Regions from separate parts of the Sphingobium sp. GW456-12-10-14-TSB1 genome, predicted to be linked through region 2. Evidence: riboswitches for the same ligand, from Rfam matches in the RefSeq annotation. Region 2 holds a riboswitch; the other holds the start of a gene.

Region 1 (3,416 bases), on a different contig from region 2:
GCCGATCGGCTGGTCCAGCCCACGCTCGAACGTCTTGACCATCCGCGCGCGCGCTTCGGGATCGCTGATCTTGGGGTCGTCGGTGGTGGCGTTGATCGGCAGTTCCGATTCCTTGATCGACCAGACCGCCGGATCTTCAAAGACTGCATGGGTATAGTCGTCGGAAAAGCCCATATGGGCCGCCATATGGCTCAGGAAAGCGCGGGCGTCGTCGGGCGTCACGGAGCGCGCGCCTGCCGGTGCATCATCGGGCGCGATCAGGCTTTCATCGTGCCAGATCGGCGTGCCGTCCGTCCGCCAATAGACGGCATAGGCCCAACGCGGCAGGCTTTCGCCCGGATACCATTTGCCCTGTCCATGATGCAGCAGGCCGCCCGGCGCGAACTGGCCGCGCAGCTTGCGGATCAGCCGGTCGGCATAGGCCGCCTTGGTCGGGCCGACCGCATCGCCATTCCATTCGCCCGCATCGCCGCCATCCACCGCCACGAAGGTCGGCTCGCCACCGATCGTCAGCCGCATGTCCTGCGCCTGCAAATCCGCGTCGACCTTTGCCCCCAGCGCCATCACCGCGTCCCATCGCTTGTCGGTGAAGGGCTTGGTGATCCGCACCGCCTCGGCAATGCGGCTGACGGTCATCGCGAAATCGAAATTGACCTCGGCGGGTTCGGCCATGCCGCTGATCGGCGCGGCGGACTTGTAATGCGGCGTCGCGCAGAGCGGGATATGCCCTTCGCCCGCGAACATGCCGCTGGTCGCGTCCAGCGCCACCCAGCCAGCGCCCGGCACATAGGCCTCCGCCCAGGCGTGCAGGTCGACGACATCCTGGCTGACCCCCTTTGGCCCCTCGATCGGCTCGACGTCCGCGACCAGCTGGATCGAATAGCCCGACACGAAGCGCGCGGCAAAGCCCAGCCGACGCAGCAATTGCACCAGCAGCCAGGCGGAATCGCGGCATGACCCGGTGCCGATCTCCAGCGTCTCCTCCGGCGTCTGGACGCCCGCTTCCATGCGGATGACATAGCCAACCTGCTGTTGCAGGCGGCGGTTCACCTCGACCAGGAAATCGACGGTGCGGCTTTCATGCCCGGCATATTGGTCCACCATCTTTTCGAACAGCGGCCCTTGCGGCTCGACATCGAAATAGGCGGCCAGATCGGTTTTCAGCTGCTCGTCATAGGCGAACGGATAATTTTCCGCGTACGGTTCCACGAAGAAATCGAACGGGTTGATGATGTCGAGATCGGCCAGCAGGTCGACCTCTATCGTGAAATGATCCACTGGCTCTGGAAAGACGATGCGCGCCAGCCAGTTGCCGTGCGGGTCCTGCTGCCAGTTCAGGAAATGCCCCGCCGGTTCGATTTTCAGCGCATAATTGGGCACTTTGGTCCGGCTGTGCGGCGCGGGGCGCAGGCGGATGACCTGAGGACCAAGCCGGATCGGGCGGCTGTAGCGATAGGCAGTGCGGTGGTGGAGCGCGGCTTTGAGCATGGCGGGATCAAACGCTACCCCCTGTTGCAATGCAATATGCAAATGGTTCGGGGGGCAAAGAATCTGCGCGGCTCCGGCCCGCCCCGGCGATGCAGCGACAAGTCACTGGACCCCGCCCGCCAAACCCACTACCCTTGCCGCCATCCCCGGGGGACCGTCCGCAGACGGTTGAGAGGCGGCTTTGTGGCCGCGACCCGCTGAACCTGATCCGGCTAACACCGGCGTAGGGAGGGTTAAGCGCGCACTCACACCGCCCGCATTCTCTCTCTTTCGCTGCAAGGAGAGTGACTTATGGCAGACGTCCCCGCCCGTACAGAGATGCCCGAAGCCGAAGGCTTCATCCGCCGGCAGGCGGCAATGAACGTCACCACTGGCGCTATCCGTGGATCGAAGAAAATCCATGTCGGCCCGCTCAACGTCGCGATGCGCGAAATCACGCTGGAACCGGGCAGCGGCGAGCCGCCGGTGCGAGTCTATGACACGTCCGGTCCTTACACTGATCCCAATGCGCAGATCGACATCATGGCGGGCCTGCCCCAATTGCGCCGCGACTGGATCATGGCGCGCGGCGATGTGGAGGATTATGATCCGCGCGCGGTAAAGCCCGAAGATAACGGCCTCAAAGGCCCGGATCGCTCCGGCGGCGTCGCCCAATTCCCCGGCCACCACCGCCGCCCGCTGCGCGCGCGGTCCGGCATGAACGTCAGCCAGATGCATTATGCCCGACGCGGCATCATCACGCCGGAAATGGAATATGTCGCGGAACGCGAAAATCTGGGCCGTGCGCGCCTCGCCGAATATATTCGCGACGGGCAGGATTGGGGCGCGGCCATCCCCGATTATGTGACGCCCGAATTCGTCCGTGACGAAGTCGCGCGCGGCCGGGCGATCATCCCCAGCAACATCAACCACCCCGAATCCGAACCGATGGCGATCGGCCGCAATTTCCTGGTCAAGATCAACGCCAATATCGGCAACTCAGCCGTCGCCAGCGACGTCGCCTCCGAAGTCGACAAGCTGGTCTGGTCGATCCGCTGGGGCGCGGACACGGTGATGGACCTGTCCACGGGCCGCAACATCCATGACACGCGCGAATGGATCATCCGCAACTCGCCCGTGCCGATCGGCACCGTCCCCATCTATCAGGCGCTCGAAAAGGTCGGCGGCGTGGCCGAGGAACTGACCTGGGATATCTTCCGCGACACGCTGATCGAGCAGGCCGAACAGGGCGTCGATTATTTCACCATCCATGCGGGCGTCCGCCTCGCCTATATCCCGATGACGGCGAAGCGCGTCACCGGCATCGTCTCGCGCGGCGGCTCGATCATGGCGAAATGGTGCCTCAGCCATCACAAGGAAAGCTTCCTCTACGAGCATTTCGACGAGATCACCGAAATCTGCAAAGCCTATGACATTGCCTACAGCCTGGGCGACGGCCTGCGCCCCGGATCGATCGCGGACGCCAATGACGAAGCGCAGTTTTCCGAGCTCTACACGCTGGGCGAACTCACCAAACGCGCCTGGGCGCAGGATGTGCAGGTGATGATCGAGGGGCCGGGCCATGTCCCCATGCACAAGATCAAGCAGAATATGGACAAGCAACTCGAAGCCTGCGGCGAAGCCCCCTTCTACACGCTGGGGCCGCTCACCACCGACATCGCGCCGGGATACGACCATATCACCAGCGGCATCGGCGCGGCCATGATCGGCTGGTACGGCACGGCGATGCTCTGCTATGTCACGCCCAAGGAGCATCTGGGCCTGCCCGACCGCGACGATGTGAAGGTCGGCGTCGTCACCTACAAGCTGGCCGCCCACGCCGCCGACCTTGCCAAGGGCCATCCCGCCGCCAAGGTCCGCGACGACGCCCTGAGCCGCGCCCGCTTCGAATTCCGCTGGCGCGACCAGTTCAACTTGAGCCTCGACCC
Region 2 (3,416 bases):
CGCCTGCGCCGACGCTTCGATCCCGTGGACATCGACCTGTGGCACCGACAGGACGACCGAATTGCCAAGGAACACGGTGTTCTGGAAGTTGTCATAGTCAGTGATGAAGCCCGCGAGCGACAGGCGAATACGCCCATCCGCGCTCTCACCCTTGACGCCCGCCTCGACCGAGCGGGTGGTTTCGGCCGGGAACACGGCCTGCCATACATCGGTCGGGCCGGGCAGGGGGTTGAAGCCGCCCGCCTTGAAACCGATCGCGCCAGTGACATAGGCGGTCAGATGATCGGTCGGGCGCCAGGCGAGGGACAGTTTGGGCTGCCATTTCTCGAACGTCCGGGCACGTTGCGCGACCGTCGTTCCACTCGCAGTACCGACCGTATCTTCCTTGCGCCGGTCGCGGTCATAGCGCAGCGCCAATGTGGCTTCGACCTGTGGCGCAATGTCGTAGCTCGCCTGCCCGAAAACACCGATCTGGCTGGAGCGGGTTTCCGCGCGCAGCGCTTCGCTGCCGAACAGCAGCGGCCCGAAATCATCGGTCCGGTCGCGCTCCAGCCGTTGGTAGAACAGGCCGACATGCCAGCGCAGCGGCCCATCGCCGCGCGACGTCAGACGGGTTTCGCTGGTCCAGGCTTTTATATCAACAGGTTGGGAGATGGGTTGAATACCATCCGGGAATAATGGCGCGCCGAACAGCGTCAATGGCTTGTCGTTGCGAAAATCCAGTTCTTCAACGAAATCCTTATGATAATCGTCATAGCCGCCAGTCCATGTGAAGAGCAGCCCGTCACCCGCTTCCTGTTCATAGCTGGCCTGCGCGCCCCACCATGTACGCGATGCCCGCCCTTCAAAATCCCCGAACGGGTCGGTCAATGCCGCACCCGACAGTCGCCCGCCATAAAGGCCAGTAACATTGCCCGATGAAATATAGGCCGCCCCGCCTTCTTCGTTGGCCCAGCCCAGGCGAAAGCGGAACGTAGCGGTTTCGTTCAGCGCGACCTTTGCCTTCAGGCGCAGATTGCGGCTGATGCTGCCATCGACCTTCTTGTCCAGAAAGCTGTTGCGGATGAAGCCGTCGCTGTTGCGATAGGAACCGGCCAGGCGCAATTGCACCTGTTGCGACACCGGGGCGTTGACCACGCCATCGGCGGTCCAGGTCAGGCCGTTGCCGATCCCGACGGCTGCTTCGCCGCCCCAGTCCGGGCCGGGATCGTTGGTCGTCATGGCGATGGCCCCGCCCGATGCCGACCGGCCGAACAAGGCGCCCTGCGGCCCCTTCAAAATCTCGACCCGCGCCAGATCATAGGGGCGCAGCGTGAAGAGTTCGGAATCGGGCAACGCCAATCCGTCGACAATATAGGCGATAGAGGGCGATTGGCTGCGGTTGGTGGATACGCCCCGCACGGATATGAGGTTGGTGCCGGGATCCTGATCGTTGATGATGAAGATGCCGGGCGTTGCCGCGATGAAATCGTCGATCGTGGTCAGGCGCTGCGCGGCGATGGCGGCGGGACCATAGACGGCGATCGTGTCGGGCACCCGGATTTCGGCTTCTGCGCGACCACGCGCGGTGACGACGATGCTGTCGTCCGCATGGGCGTAGCCTGAACCCAGTAGCAGTGCGATCGATATGGCAGGCGACATAATGGCGTAAAGACGCATATCCCTATTCCTCCGCCGGTGTGAGCCGGATCAGGTTCGCGGGTTTGCAGACTGGACGCCCCCTGCGCCCGATCCGCCTCTCAGCCCTGACAGCGCCAGGACACCCCGTGGGTTGAAACTGTCGGTGCGCCTATGGCGTCCTGCACCGGGCGTCAATCGATGGCTGAGGGTCTGGCGCATATTCATGCTGAAATGGGGTCGGTTTTCAGTCGACTATGGCGTCTGGCGAGGATCATCCGTTATCGACGCCGCAGCCCGACCTTTATTCTTCCTGTTGCTATGACCTGCGTACCGGCCCTTTTACCATCATGATGATCGCCCCCTTTCTGTTGCTGGCCGCTGCGGCGGATGATGCGTTGCCGCGGCGACCCCATTCGCACATCCATGCGGCGGGAGAGATTGACGAGACGCAGGGGCCGGTGCTGCTGGAGGTCACCTATACCGGCGAACTGATGGCCAATGTAGCGGGCGGATTGAAGCGGCGCGCGCGCTATCTCGATAATCTCGACATAGTGCTGGAGGCCGATCTGGAGGCGACGCTCGGTTGGCGCGGGGCCGAGGCGCATGTCTATGGCCTCTACAATAATGGCGCGTCGATCTCCAACGCGGTGGGGGATGTGCACGCAGTCAGCAATATCGAAACGGGGACGCGGGCGTTCAGACTATATGAAGCCTGGATCAACCAGACGATCGCGCCCGGCCTGTCGCTGAAGGCAGGATTATATGATCTCAACTCGGAATTTGATGCGCTCGATGCCGCTGGCGTTTTCGTCGGCAGCGCGCATGGGATCGGCAGCGATATTTCGCTGACGGGTCGCAATGGTCCGTCGATCTTCCCATCGACATCGCTGGCCGCGCGTGTCGAATGGCAGCCGGCCGAGGGCTGGGCTGTGCGCGCGGCGATATTGGACGGGGTACCGGGCGATCCCGACCATCCTGCCCGCACCGCGATCAAACTGGGTAACGGCGATGGCGCGCTGCTGATCGGTGAACTCGACGTGCCGATTGCCGGCGCGCGACTGTTGCTGGGGCATTGGCGCTACACAGCGACGTTCGAAGCCTGGGATGGAAGCATGGGGCGGGGCAATGCCGGGGTCTATCTGCGTGGGGAAATGCCGCTGATGAGCGATGGCGATGAGAAGGTGGACGGCTTCTTCCGGCTTGGGACGTCAAGCGGGCGGTTCAATATGTTCGACCGGTTCGCCAGTCTGGGCGTAAAATGGACAGGCGCGGTGAACGGGCGGCCGGAGGACGAATTTGGTCTGGCGGTGGTGACCGCCTCCACATCCCCCGATTATCGCCGAAGCAGTGCCGCGCAGCGCACTGAATCGGTCGCCGAAATCACCTATCGTGCGCCGCTGTCGCCATGGCTCACGGTGCAGCCCAACCTGCAATATGTCCACAATCCCGGCGCTGACCCGACCATCCGCGACGCCTGGGTCGTCGGGCTGCGCTTTGCCATTGGTTCGCGCCTGATCGACTAGGGGTGATCGCATCCGGACTGGCCAGCGCGACGTGCGGCGGGCAGGGCGAATGTGATCAGCAGGCAAAGCGCCATCGGCAGGATCGCGAACAGGAAGAAGGACCCCGGACCCGCGCCGTTGCCGATCAGCCAGCCACCGGCCAGCGGCCCGCCTATGGCGCCGATACGGGCGACTGCGACGCCAAAGCCAATGGCGGTGGCCAGACAATCGGGCGGAAAGACGCCGGTGACGACGGCCATGATGCACAGATGGACCCCGACAATGCCGCCGCCC

Evidence for each region. Region 2 has a riboswitch for thiamine pyrophosphate ahead of AC07X9_RS21305 (TonB-dependent receptor). Riboswitches for the same ligand answer to the same signal wherever they lie in the genome.
Region 1: it holds a riboswitch for thiamine pyrophosphate, as region 2 does, so the genes downstream of both, thiC (phosphomethylpyrimidine synthase ThiC) here and AC07X9_RS21305 (TonB-dependent receptor) in region 2, are expected to answer to the same signal.

What each region holds. Positions count from the first base shown of each region.
Region 1 is NZ_JBWKZI010000001.1:2,393,777-2,397,192, reverse strand. It holds gene AC07X9_RS11740 (transglutaminase family protein) at 1-1,488, opposite strand, end outside; TPP riboswitch at 1,626-1,735, shown strand; gene thiC (phosphomethylpyrimidine synthase ThiC) at 1,780-3,416, shown strand, end outside.
Region 2 is NZ_JBWKZI010000002.1:892,873-896,288, forward strand. It holds gene AC07X9_RS21305 (TonB-dependent receptor) at 1-1,659, opposite strand, end outside; TPP riboswitch at 1,650-1,777, opposite strand; gene AC07X9_RS21310 (carbohydrate porin) at 1,968-3,143, shown strand; gene AC07X9_RS21315 (MFS transporter) at 3,140-3,416, opposite strand, start outside.